Regions from separate parts of the Saccharopolyspora sp. NPDC045941 genome, predicted to be linked through region 1. Evidence: riboswitches for the same ligand, from Rfam matches in the RefSeq annotation. Region 1 holds a riboswitch; each other region holds the start of a gene.
What was found. A riboswitch is a leader RNA that binds a small molecule or an ion and turns the genes downstream of it on or off. The one in region 1 is predicted to bind thiamine pyrophosphate.
Positions count from the first base shown of each region.

Region 2: linked by a shared signal. The riboswitch ahead of thiO (glycine oxidase ThiO) and the one ahead of thiD (bifunctional hydroxymethylpyrimidine kinase/phosphomethylpyrimidine kinase) in region 1 are both predicted to bind thiamine pyrophosphate.
Region 3: linked by a shared signal. The riboswitch ahead of AC07FN_RS35905 (purine-cytosine permease family protein) and the one ahead of thiD (bifunctional hydroxymethylpyrimidine kinase/phosphomethylpyrimidine kinase) in region 1 are both predicted to bind thiamine pyrophosphate.

Region 1 covers NZ_JBWKKU010000001.1:16,050-20,303, forward strand. Annotated here, with positions in the region: gene AC07FN_RS00070 (AMP-binding protein) at 1-158, opposite strand, end outside; gene AC07FN_RS00075 (hypothetical protein) at 280-477, opposite strand; gene AC07FN_RS00080 (hypothetical protein) at 722-1,465, opposite strand; gene AC07FN_RS00085 (hypothetical protein) at 1,676-1,933, shown strand; TPP riboswitch at 2,069-2,163, shown strand; gene thiD (bifunctional hydroxymethylpyrimidine kinase/phosphomethylpyrimidine kinase) at 2,151-2,948, shown strand; gene tenA (thiaminase II) at 3,058-3,768, shown strand; gene AC07FN_RS00100 (polysaccharide pyruvyl transferase family protein) at 4,126-4,254, opposite strand, start outside.
Region 2 covers NZ_JBWKKU010000025.1:83,731-87,984, forward strand. Annotated here, with positions in the region: gene AC07FN_RS21500 (S1 family peptidase) at 1-979, shown strand, start outside; gene thiE (thiamine phosphate synthase) at 1,070-1,741, opposite strand; TPP riboswitch at 2,073-2,178, shown strand; partial or broken gene thiO (glycine oxidase ThiO) at 2,166-3,296, shown strand; gene thiS (sulfur carrier protein ThiS) at 3,284-3,484, shown strand; gene thiG (thiazole synthase) at 3,576-4,254, shown strand, end outside.
Region 3 covers NZ_JBWKKU010000063.1:16,013-20,266, forward strand. Annotated here, with positions in the region: gene AC07FN_RS35900 (helix-turn-helix transcriptional regulator) at 1-704, shown strand, start outside; gene AC07FN_RS35905 (purine-cytosine permease family protein) at 713-2,038, opposite strand; TPP riboswitch at 2,029-2,141, opposite strand; gene AC07FN_RS35910 (helicase HerA-like domain-containing protein) at 2,185-3,696, opposite strand; gene AC07FN_RS35915 (VOC family protein) at 3,871-4,254, shown strand.

The sequences.
Region 1 (4,254 bases):
GGCGTGATGCCCCAGCGCCGCCAGGCGAGGACGACCCGCAGCAGCTTGTCCGGCCGGAGCGGGCTGATCACCCCCTGCTTGGCCAGGACGAACGCCGTGTGCAGGCCGGACGTTCCGCGCCCGAGGAGCGCGGCTGATCGTTGCCAGAACGTGCTCACGCAGTCACCTCTCGGTCGCCAGGTTACCGGGAGTAGATAATGCCGTGAGCGGACTGCGTGGGGAAGGCCGAGATCACGAGAGCGGGAGCGGACCGTCGTCCGCCCCGCCCTCGATGGGTGTTCACTCGAGCGTGGCGGCCTGCACGATCGCGTCGCGCAAGGCCGCCCGCAGCCTGCCGACCTCCAGCGGTGACAGCACTGCGGTCTCGCCCGGTGGGGCGATCAGCACGACGTTCTCCTGGTTGATGAACACCGACATGTCCCGACGTCTGCCGGCGACATCGCGGCAGCTCACATGCCACTGCTTGGTGGGCTCCACGATCCCCAGCCTCCCTGTTGCAGTTCGCGCGCTCTGCCTCCAGCGCGCGGTATTGATCGAGGGACGCGGTTGGGTATGAACCGTGACGGCATATGCCAGCATCATTCGCGGGCGTGGCTCAGAACACATCTACATCGGGTGATCTGGAAACTCCGAGTGATCATTCACTCGAGCGGCGGTTCCCGGAAAAGCAGAAGTCCGCAGCTCCGTTCGAAGCTGCGGACGTGAGTCGGTGGGCTGGGGCTCAGACCGGGCGGACCACCAGGCCGTTCGCCTCGGCGGTGAAGGTGACCGCCGCTTCTTCGAAGTCGGCGATCGGCAGCTCGTCCCGGACCAGCCGGTGCGGCGCGTCGAAGGCCTCCACCCGGATCTCGCCGGTGCTCAGCGTGCGCTCCGGGAAGTCCACGCCGCCGACCTTGACCTCCAGCTCGCTGCCCTGCACCGCGATGGTCAACCAACCGCCGGGCACCGTCAGCTGCTCGCCGTCGTAGGTCAGGGTGAGCCGGCTGGCGGCGGGGGCCTCGGAGCGGACGGCGACGTGCGAGATCGCGACGTCGCGGTGGCCCGAGTCGCCGGCCAGGGCGATCACGTCCCGCGTGACCTCCTCGGCCGGGCCGTCGCCCGGCTTCGGCGTGAGCACCGGGGCGCGCAGCTCGGCGGCCACCCGGTAGGGCTGCCACGACCCGGCGCCGATCAGGTTGACCACGGCGGTGACGTCGACGTCGGCCAGCAGCCGGGCGCTGCCCGGAGCCGGCGTCACCTCGACGGCGTCGACGTCGCGCCGGTTCAGCAGCTCGCGCAGCGCCTTCGCGCGCTGCCTGCTGTTGCGGTCGAATCCGCGGGTGATCGCCACCGTCCCCGAGCCGGCGGCCGCCACGGCGGCTTCGGTCAGGTCCGCCAGCGGGGCCCAGATCCGGGCGGGATCCTCCGGCCGGGGTTGCCGGCGGGAACGGGCGAAGCTCGGGGCATCGGTCGTGGTTTCCATCATCAACCACTTTAGTCCGCGATGAAGGGTCCCCTTGCCTACCGGTGGGTGCCTTCACGGTGTGAATTCGATCGCTGTGCCGATTCCGCCCGGGTCGCGTGGGCCGATCGGAGCAGGCGGGCGGCTCGGCGATCGGAGTGGTCCGGCCGCCGAACGGTCTTGTCGCGCGGCGCACCTGGGGCAATGCTGGGGCGATCATCTAGGGGGGGCGGGATGACCGAGGTGCACTTCCCCGAACTCGGGCGCAGGCAGGCCGGTCGCGATCCGGCGCGCGGCGTGCTGGTGTGCTGGCTGGTCGCGGACGGCAGCCGGGTGCGGGTGGGCGACCGGTTGGCGGAGATCAGGGTGGGCGGCGATCGCTGCGGCCGGACGGTCGGCTGGGTTTCCGCGCTGGCCACCGGCACGCTGTGGCACCAGGTGCGGCCCGGCGAGGTCCTCACCGCCGGCGTGGTGGTCGGCCTGATCGACTGAGAGCCGTTCGGGAGGCTGCGGCAGGGCGGCTCTTGCGCTTCGAAGCGGCGAAGCCGCTTAGCACCGCCTCGCGGAACGAGTTCGGAAACAGCAAGGCGGGCGTGGTCGTGGGCCCGGCCCGGTTGTTAGGTTGGTGGCAGTGACGCGGGGTGCCCGGCTGCCGGGCTGAGAACAGACCCGTTGAACCTGACCTAGCTCGTACTAGCGGAGGGACGTCATGGTTCCCAATGTGCTGACCATCGCCGGCACCGACCCCAGCGGCGGAGCAGGCGTGCAGGCCGACCTGAAGACCTTCTCGGCGCACGGCGCCTACGGCATGTCCGTGATCACCGCGCTGGTCGCGCAGACGACCACCGGGGTGTCCGAGGTCCACGAGGTGCCGCCGGAGTTCATCACCGCGCAACTGGTCACGCTGCTCGACGACGTGCGGGTGGACGCGGTCAAGATCGGCATGCTGGCCAACGCCGAGGTGATCCGCGCGGTGGTCGAGGTGCTCGACCGCTACGCGCCGCCGCACGTCGTGCTGGACCCGGTGATGGTCGCCAAGAGCGGGGACCGGCTGCTCGCCTCGGAAGCGGTCGGCGCGCTGCGCGAGGAGCTGCTGCCGCGGGTGGACCTGATCACTCCGAACCTGCCGGAGGCCGCGGACCTGCTGGGCGAGCCGGAGCTCACCGACCCCGCCGACATGCCCGCGCAGGCCGAGCGGCTGGCCGGGCTGGGGGCGAAGCAGGTGCTGCTCAAGGGCGGCCACCTCGACGGCGGGACCAGCGTGGACCTGCTGTACGGCGACGGGATCGCCGAGTTCCTCTCCAGCGAGCGGGTCGCGACCACCAACGACCACGGCACCGGCTGCACGCTGTCGGCCGCGATCGCCGCGCTGCGACCGCAGCGCGGCGACTGGCTCGAAGCGGTGCGCGAGGCCAAGGAGTACCTGACGGAGGCCCTGCGCACCTCCGACCGGCTCGACGTGGGCCACGGCCACGGCCCGGTCCACCACTTCCACCACTGGTGGTGACCCGGCGACCCGTCCTGCCGCAATTTCAATGGAAATCGGACCTTCGATTTCCATTGAAATTGCGTGCGCCGTTCGCCGCGGTGCCGAAACACGATCACGAGAGGTTCTGATGAGCAAGTTGCCCGCTCCGCCCGCCGACGGTTTCTGCGCCAAGGCTTGGGCGCACACCGCCGATCTTCAGCAGGCGATCGTCGAGCACCCGTTCAACGCCGCGCTGACCGACGGCACCCTGGACCGCGCCCGCTTCGCGTTCTACATCGTGCAGGACGCGCGCTACCTGGTCGGTTTCGCGCAGGCGCTGGCCGCCGCCGCGACGAGCGCCGACACCGCCGAGGACGCCGCGTTCCTCGCCGGCGCCTCGCAGGGCGCGCTGGTCGAGGAGCGCCGGTTGCACGCCGGGTACGTCGCCGAGTTCGGCCTGTCCGACGCCGAGATCGCCGGGATCGGCACGTCCCCGTCCTGCCTGGCCTACACCTCGTTCCTGCGCGCGAACGCGCTGACCGAGCCGTATCCGGTGCTGCTGGCGGCGATCCTGCCGTGTTTCTGGGTGTACCAGCACGTCGGCACCACGATCCTGGAGGCCACCGGAGGCGCCGAGGGCCACCCGTACCGGGCGTGGATCCAGACCTACGCCGACGACGAGTTCGCCGCGGCCGTGCTGACCGCCCGCGACCTCACCGACCGGGTCGCCGAGGCTGCGGACGACGAGACCCGGCAGCGGATGCTCGAAGCGTTCACCCGGGCCACCGAGTACGAGTGGCTGTTCTGGAACAGTGCCTGGATCAAGGAGGAATGGCCCACCGCGCGCTTCCTCGGATGAGGAATTCCCGGCTCGTCCGCGCAGCGGCGCAAGTTGTGCGGGCGGGCCGGGCGGCGGCGGGCCGGCGGGCGAAACCCGTTGCGAGGTGGGAATAATCCGCGCCGACTCGATGTGACCGGGCGCACATGTTGCACCGCTAACGTATCGTGCGGTGCAGCGATGCTCTCTGCGAGACGCCCGTCCGGGCGAGGAGCAAAGCGTGGATTCTTCCACCCGTGGACGGAGTTTCGTCGGCCGTGGGCATTTCTCTTCTGATCGTCTTCGCGGGCATGCTGGTGCCCGTGCTGGCGGCTGCGCCGTTCTACATCGCCGACCGCCGTCGGCAGCGCGAAGACGCAGCCGGCGGCGAGGAGTAGATCAGCGCCCGTAGATCGCCTTCGCGAGTTCTTCCTTGGCCTGCTTCAGTTCTCGCAGCACGTCGGTGGCGAATCCGCCGCTGGTCGGCATGGCCGGGACCCGCAGTCCCTCGCTGAGCGTCCAGCCGGA
Region 2 (4,254 bases), on a different contig from region 1:
CGGCCTGGACCGGGACCAGGCCCTCCAGCGCCTCGACCAGGAAGCCGCTGCGGCCCAGGCCGACGAGCGGCTGAGCGGCGCGCTGGGCAGCACCTACGGCGGGTCCTACTTCGACCCGGCGCTCGGCAAGCTCGTCGTCGGCGTCACCGACCAGGCCCGCTTCGACGAGGTGCGCGCGGCCGGCGCCGAGCCGAAGCTCGTCATCTACAGCATCGAGCAGCTCAACGGGGTCGTCGAAGGCCTCAATCTGCGCAGCTCGATCGCCCCGAAGGGCGTCTCCGGCTGGTACGTCGACGGCAAGGTGAACTCCGTCGTCGTCACCACCAGGCCGGGCACCGCCCCCGACGCGGCGCGGTTCGTGCACACCTCCGGGGTCATCACGGAAGCGGTGCGCGTAACCGAATCGCTGGAGAACCCCCGCACCTACGCCGATGTCATCGGCGGCAACGCCTACTACATCGGCAGTGGCTCCCGCTGCTCCGTCGGATTCTCGGTGCAGGGCGGATTCGTGACCGCCGGGCACTGCGGCAGCGTCGGCGACTCCACCTCGCAGCCCACCGGCCAGTTCGAGGGCTCGTCGTTCCCGGGCAACGACTACGGCTGGGTCCGGGTCGGCTCCGCCGACACCCCGCGCCCGCTGGTGAACCGGTACAACGGCACCACCGTCGGCGTCGCGGGCTCCACCGAGTCCGCCGTGGGCGCGTCCATCTGCCGCTCCGGCTCCACCACTGGCTGGCACTGCGGTTCGGTGCAGGCCAAGAACCAGACCGTGCAGTACCCGCAGGGCACGGTGACCGGCCTGACCCGCACCGACGTCTGCGCCGAGCCCGGCGACTCGGGCGGCTCCTGGCTGTCCGGTAGCCAGGCCCAGGGCGTGACCTCCGGCGGTTCGGGCAACTGCAGCTCCGGCGGCACGACCTACTTCCAGCCGGTGAACGAGATCCTGCAGGCCTACGGCTTGACCCTGCTCACCCAGTAAGCGCCACCAGACCGGCCCCCGGCACCCGGCCGGGGGCCGCGTCGCGTCCGGGGAGGGCGATTTCGTGCGAAATCGCTCAGCCGCCGAGCGTTACGGCAGGCGGTCACGGAGCTCGCGGGCCGCGGCGCGCGGGTCCTCGGCCTCCGTGATCGCGCGGACCACGACGACCCGCTCCGCGCCGGCCTTGAGGGCTTGGTCCAGGTTGTCCGGGCCGATGCCGCCGATCGCGAACCACGGCCGACCGTGGCCGCGGTGCTCCGCGGCGTGCTCCACCAGCTCAAGCCCGGCCGCCGAGCGGCCCGGCTTGGTCGGCGTCGTCCACACCGGGCCGGTGCAGAAGTAGTCCACGCCGGCCTCGATCGCGGCGGCGTCCGCCTGCACCACGTCGTGCGTCGACCGGCCGATCGCGACGTGCTCGCCGACGATGCGCCGGGCGATCTCCACCGGCAGGTCGTCCTGCCCGAGGTGCAGGATGTCGGCCTCGGCGGCCATCGCGACATCGGCGCGGTCGTTGACCGCGAGCAGCGCGCCGTGCCGCAGGCACGCCTCGGCAAGCACCTCCAGCGCCGCCAGCTCGTGGCGGGCCTCCAGCGGGGCGCCGTTCGGGTTCTTGTCCCGCAGCTGGATGATGTCGACCCCGCCGGCCAAGGCGGCGTCCGCGAACTCCGCGAGATCACCGCGCTCGGCGCGCGCGTCGGTGCACAGGTACAGCCGCGCCTCGTCGAGGCGAGCGCGGATGCCGAAGCCGTCAAATCCAGGCATGCCCCACAGGGTAGCCTCCCGCGACGCCGCCGCCGGACCGCGTGAACGCGAGCACGGGCGTGCGTTCCCACCCGGTGCCCGAAATTTGTGAAAGTTGCTCATCCGCACTGTCTTTGAAGCGACGGAGCCGCTTAGCCCACCCTCGCAACCCGCACCGCCGCGGGTTCTCAGGCGTCGTCTGGCGAGGACAGCCCCGATGCCGCGTATTGGTCATACGTAAGTCGGGGCTCCCACAGTCCAGGCGGCGTCTGAGGTTCCGCTACCTGCACCGTTACGCAAAGTGAGTTCAAGACAGGTAACGACGTGGCGATCCTCGCCGGGTACGGTGGTTGGCGGTGAGCACGGGAGCCCGGTTGCCGGGCTGAGAGGGGGCGTTGGCCCCGACCGTCGAACCTGATCCGGGTCATGCCGGCGCAGGGAGCGTGGAGTGTCTGAAGAACGGAACAAACGCGTCGTCGTCGTAGGCGGCGGCGTGATCGGCATGTCCGTGGCGTGGCGCGCAGCCGCCGCCGGGCATCATGTGCAACTCGTCGACGCCGAACCGGCGTCCGGGGCTTCGAACGTGGCCGGCGGAATGCTGGCGCCGCTCGCCGAGGCGTGGCCCGGCGAGGAGGAACTGCTGGAGCTGGGCGCGGCGTCGCTGCGGCTCTGGCCGGAGTTCGCCGACGAACTCGCCCGGGCCTCGGGCCTGCCGTCGGGGCTGCGCCGCGAGGGAACCCTGGTCGTCGGCGTCGACAGCGCGGACCGCGCGGAGCTCGACAACCTGGTTGAGTACCTCGCGCGGCTCGGCCGCGCCGTCACCCGCCTGACCGGCCGGGAGGTGCGGCGGCTCGAACCGTCGCTGGGCCCGGCGGTGCGCGGCGGGCTCGAAGTGCCGGGCGATCTCGCGGTCGACAACCGCCTCGCGCTGGCCGCGTTGCGCGCGGCCGCGACCGCGGCGGGCGTCGAGTTCGTCGCGGCGAACGCGAAGCGCGTCCGGCCCGGCGCGGTGGAGCTCGAAGATTCCACTGTGGACTGCGATGTCGCGGTGATCTCGGCGGGCGTGCATTCGGGCGCGCTGCATCCTGCGCTGCGGGACCGGATCCGGCCGGTGAAGGGCGAAATCCTCCGCCTGCGCGCGCGGAGCACGGCGTTGCCGCCGCCGAGCCGGACGATCCGCGGCCCGGTGCGCGGTCGGCAGACCTACCTGGTGCCGCGCGACGACGGCGGCTTGGTGCTCGGCGCCACCCAGTACGAGGTGGGGTTCGACACCGAGGTCACCGTGGGCGGGGTGCGGGACCTGATCGCCGACGCCGAGCGGCTGATGCCGGGCATCGCCGAATACCAGCTGGTCGAGGCCGCGGCCGGGCTGCGCCCGAGCACCGACGACAACCTGCCGGTGCTCGGCTGGCTGGAACCCGGTGTCCTGGCGGCCACCGGGCACCACCGCGGCGGCTTCCTGCTCGCCCCGGTGACGGTCGAGGCGGTGCTCGCGCTGCTGCGCGACGAGGAACCCGCCGTCGAGATCAAGGCCGCCGATCCGAGCCGATGGGGAGGACACCAGTGCACGTCGTGATCAACGGGGAGACCCGGCAGGTCGCCGCCGACGCAACGCTCGCGGCGGTGCTGCGGGAGTTCGGGGTGCCCGAGCGGGGCGTGGCCGTGGCGCTGGACGGCGCCGTGGTGCCGCGCGCCCTGTGGCCGGGGACCGCGCTGCGCCCCGATGCCGCGATCGAGGTCCTCACCGCAGTGCAGGGCGGCTGACGCCCCTCTGGCCCGAATCCCCTTGCAGGGCAACAGAAGCACGCCGGATCCCGCGCTACCCGGATTCGGTGGACCCGTTGTTAGGAGAGTCATGGACGACCCGTTGGTGATCGCCGGCCGCGAGTTCGGTTCGCGGCTGATCACCGGGACCGGAGGGGCGACGAACCTCGCGGTCCTGGAGCGCGCGCTGATCGTGTCCGGAACCGAGCTGACGACCGTGGCGATGCGCCGCGCCGACGCCGGCGGCGGCACCGGGGTGCTCGACCTGCTGCGCAAGCTCGGCATCGAAGCGCTGCCGAACACGGCGGGCTGCCGGACCGCGGCGGAGGCCGTGCTGACCGCGCAGCTGGCGCGGGAGGCGCTGGAGACGAACTGGGTCAAGCTGGAGGTCGTCGCCGACGAGGACACCCTGCTGCCCGACCCGGTGGAGCTGCTCGACGCCGCGGAACAGCTGGTCGACCAGGGCTTCGTGGTGCTGGCCTACACCAACGACGACCCGGTGCTGGCGCTGAAGCTGGAGGAGACCGGCTGCGCCGCGGTGATGCCGCTCGGCTCGCCGATCGGCACCGGCCTGGGCATCCGGAACCCGCACAACATCGAGATGATCGTCTCCCGCGCGTCGGTGCCGATCGTGCTGGACGCGGGCATCGGCACGGCCTCGGACGCGGCGCTGGCGATGGAGCTCGGCTGCTCGGCGGTGCTGCTGGCCACGGCGGTCACCCGGGCCCAGGACCCGGAGCGCATGGCGGCCGCGATGCGGGCGGCGGTCG
Region 3 (4,254 bases), on a different contig from region 1:
GCGTGTCCTATTACACGCGCCTGGAGCAGGGCCAGTCGGTCAACGCCTCCGACGCGATCCTGGATGCCCTCGCCGGAGCCCTGCGGCTCGACGAGCACGAGCGCGAACACCTCCACCAGCTCGCCGCGCAACGTCCCCGGCCGCAGCGCCGCCCTCCGCTGGAACGGCTCGACCCCTTGACCCGCGACCTGCTGCGGTCGTTCGGGGCCGTGCCCGCGCTGGTCCTCGGCAGGCGGACCGACGTGCTGGCCTGGAACGCGCTGGGCCACGCACTGCTGGCCGGGCACCTCGACCGAACCGCTCCGGAACGCCCGGCGGACCGGCCGAACCTGGCCCGGATGCTGTTCCTCGACCCGCACACCCGCGACCTCTACGCGGACTGGCAGCGCAAGGCGCGCGCCGTGGTCGGCAACCTCCGGCAGGTCGCGGGGCGGCATCCCGAAGACGCCCTGCTGGCCTCGCTCGTCGGCGAACTGTCCATGAAGAGCCCGGAATTCGCGGCGCTGTGGAGCGATCACCGAGTCAAGCCCTGCGAAGCGGACGAATACGAGCTGCGTCATCCGCTGGTGGGCGCGCTCGCGGTCGCGCAGCAGATCCTCGTGCCGGCCCGCTCGCCGGAGCAGTCCGTGGTCGTGGTCACGACCGCGGACGGCTCCGGTGCGGAGAACGCGATCAAGCTGCTCGCGATGCGTACGCGGGATTAGCGTGCGTCTCAGCTCTCCGCGCCGCGGCGGCGGAAGGCGCCGATGATCGCGGCCGCGAGGGCGGCCACGACGAACGACGTGAGCGCGGCGCTCATCCACGCCGGGACGGTGAAGCCGAGCGCGTCCCGCAAACCGGTCCACAACTGGCTCCACCAGCCGAGTTCGCCCGGGTTGATCAGCTGGAACGCCGCGAAGCCCAGGAACCAGGCCAGCAGCATGCCCCAGCGGGACGGGGCCTGCGCGGACAGGTCGTAGCTGCGGCGGCGGCCGTGCAGGAAGTAGTCCACCGCCAGCACGCCGAACATCGGCACGAACACCGAGCCGATCAGCAGCAGGAAGTTCGAGAACTCCGCGATGTCCAGGGTCAGCGCGAGCAGCGTGATCAACGACCCGATGATCACGCACAGCACCCGGCGGTCGGCGCTGGGCCGCAGGTTCTGGATGGAGACCGCGGTCGAGTAGGTGTTGGCGAAGGACTGGTCGACCTCGCGCAGCACCAGGATGCCGAAGAAGATCACCCCGAGCGGCACCGCGAGCATCGGGTCGAACACCTTGTCCGCGTCGCCGGCCACCATCGCCAGCCCGATCAGCCCCAGCAGGTAGCAGGCGATCTGGGTGACCGAGTAGCCCACCGTCGCGGCCGTGAACGCGCCGGACACCGACTTCGAGTGCCGCGAGTAGTCCGAGGCGACCGGGATCCAGGACACCGCGACCGCCAGCGCGGCGTCCGCGCCGGGCCAGAAGCCCTGCCAGGAACCGGTGTTCATGTCCGGCAGCGGCTGCCGCAGCAGCTGGACGAAGAAGTACACCATCGCGATCGCCACCGCGATGCTGACGTAGCGGCGCAGCAGGCGCAGCGCGCCGAGCGGGCGCAACGTGAGCACGGTGGTCAGCGCACCGGCCACCAGCACGTACAACCAGTGCGGGCCGCCGCCGAACAACGCCTCCGCGCCCTGCGCGATGACCAGGAGTTCGAAGGTTCCCCAGCCGATCAGCTGCAGGATGTTCAGCACCGTCGGCAGGTACGACAGCTTGGTGCCGAACAGGCCGCGCAGCAACATCATCGCCGGGGCGCCGGTGCGTGCTCCCGGAACGGCCGCGAGGCCGACCATGATGCTGCCGATCACGGTGCCCACCACGCACGCGGTGACGGCGGCGGCGAACGACAGCTGCGGCACGCCGGCCGGCGCGAGCACGGCCAGCGCGCCGCTGAAGCCGAGCAGGCTCACCCCGAGGTTGCCCCAGAACGCGCCCTGGTCGAGCACGCCGAGCGTCTTCGGTGCCGGTTCGTCCAGGGTGTGCGGAACTTCGGCACGATCGACGTCAAGCGCCATCAACAGCTCCCTACGCCGGCATTATCCGGACAGGTTCTGCGGTCGGTGGCGCTGTGGTGCCACCCTCTCAGCCCGGTGCGCCCGAGCTCCCGCGTGGATTGAGTCGGCGACACCCTACCCCGATCAGGTGACCGATGCCAGCCGGGTCACCGACGGCGGTTGCCGAACAGGCCGCGGGTGATCTCCCGCCCCAGCGCGCTCGCCGCCGAGCGGAAGAACGACCGCACCGCGGGATTGTCCATCGCCTTCTCCAGGAATCCCGACGCTTCCGACTTTTCCGGTACTCCAGACTTTTCCCGCGTCTCGGGCGCGGCGGCGACCTTCTTCGCCAGGAGTTCGTAGGCGGATTCCCGATCGACGGTCTGCTCGTACTTCCCGTGCAGATCGGATGAAGCGGCGGCGGCTCGCACCGCGTCCTCGCCGATCGCGCCCATCAGCGAGCGGGGCGCGCGGAGCCGCGTCCACGCGACCGGCGTCGGCGCACCGGTCTCGGAGAGCACCGTCACGATCGCCTCTCCGATGCCCAGCGACGTCAGCGCCTCGTCGAGCTCGTAGTGCTCGGTCGTCGGGTAGGTCTTCACCGTGCGCGCCAGGGCCTTCTGGTCGTCCGGGGTGAACGCCCGGATGGCGTGCTGGACCCGGGCGCCCAGCTGGGAGAGCACCGCGTTGGGCAAGTCAGTGGGCAGCTGCGTGCAGAAGAACACGCCCACCGCCTTGGACCGGATCAGCTTGACGGTCTGCTCGATGCGCTCCAGGAACGCCTTGGACGCGTCGCTGAACAGCAGGTGCGCCTCGTCGAAGAAGAACACCAGCTTCGGCCGGTCCAGGTCGCCGGCCTCCGGCAGCTCCTCGAACAGCTCGGCCAGCAGCCACATCAGGAACGTCGAGAACAGCACCGGGTCGGCCTGCACGTCGTCGAGCTCCAGCAGGTTCACCACGCCCCTGCCGTCGACCTGCCGGAGCAGGTCTGCGACCGCCAGCTCCGGCTCGCCGAAGAACTCGTCCCCACCCCGGGCCTCCAAATTGGACAGTGCCCGCAGGATCACGCCCGCGCTGGCGGCCGAGACCCCGCCGATGCCCTTGAGCTCGGCCTTCCCCTCGTCGCTGGTCAGGTACTGGATCACCGAGCGCAGGTCCTTGATGTCCAGCAGCGCCAGCCCGCGCTCGTCGGCCCAGTGGAAGATCAGGCCCAGCGTCGACTCCTGCGTCGCGTTCAGGCCGAGCACCTTCGCCAGCAGCAGCGGCCCGAAGCCGGTCACGGTCGCGCGGATCGGCACGCCCCGACCGCCGGTGCCCAGCGACAGGAACTGCACGGGGAACGCCGCGGGCCGCCAGTCATCGCCGACCTCGGCGGCGCGGGCCGCCACCTTGCCCCCGCCCTCCCCGGGAGCGGACAGGCCGGAGAGGTCGCCCTTGACGTCGGCCAGCAGCACCGGCACGCCCGCGTCGGACAGCTGTTCGGCCAGCAGCTGCAGCGTCTTCGTCTTGCCCGTGCCGGTCGCGCCCGCCACCAGGCCGTGCCGGTTCATCGTCGCCAGCGGGATCCGCACGGCGGCAGCGGCATCCACCGAGCCGTCGACGACCACCGCGCCCAGCTCGACCGCCGCGCCTTCGGTCGCGTAGCCCGAAGCGATCTCCTGTGCCGCGTTGCCCGCCACCGCGCCCTCCGATCCTCGCCGGTTCCCACCAGCTCGACGCTAAGCCGCCGGGGACCCGTCCGGGCGACGCGCCACCCGGACGAGCGATACCAGCAAGGGCCGGTATTGACCTCGACCTTGGTGTAACTCCTAGCCTCGGGAACAGCGGAACACGACGAGGAAGGCGAGAACACCATGCCCGTCCAGCTCAACCACACCATCGTCGCCACGTCCGACAAGGTCGCCCACGCTCGGTTCGTGGCCGACCTGCTCGGCCTCCCGGACCCGGAACCGTTCGGCCCGTTCATGTGCGTCCAGACGTGCAACGACGTCACGCTGGACTACCTGGAGACCGACGAGAAGATCGTCCCGCAGCACTACGCGTTCCTGGTCAGCGACGAGGAGTTCGACGAGATCTTCGGGCGGATCAAGGCGCAGGAGCTGCCGTACTGGGCCGACCCGGCGCACCAGGAGGCGGGTGAGATCAACACCCGGGACGGCGGTCGCGGCGTCTACTTCGACGACCCCGACGGCCACGTCCTGGAGATCCTCACCAAACCCTACGGCAGCGGCCGGTAG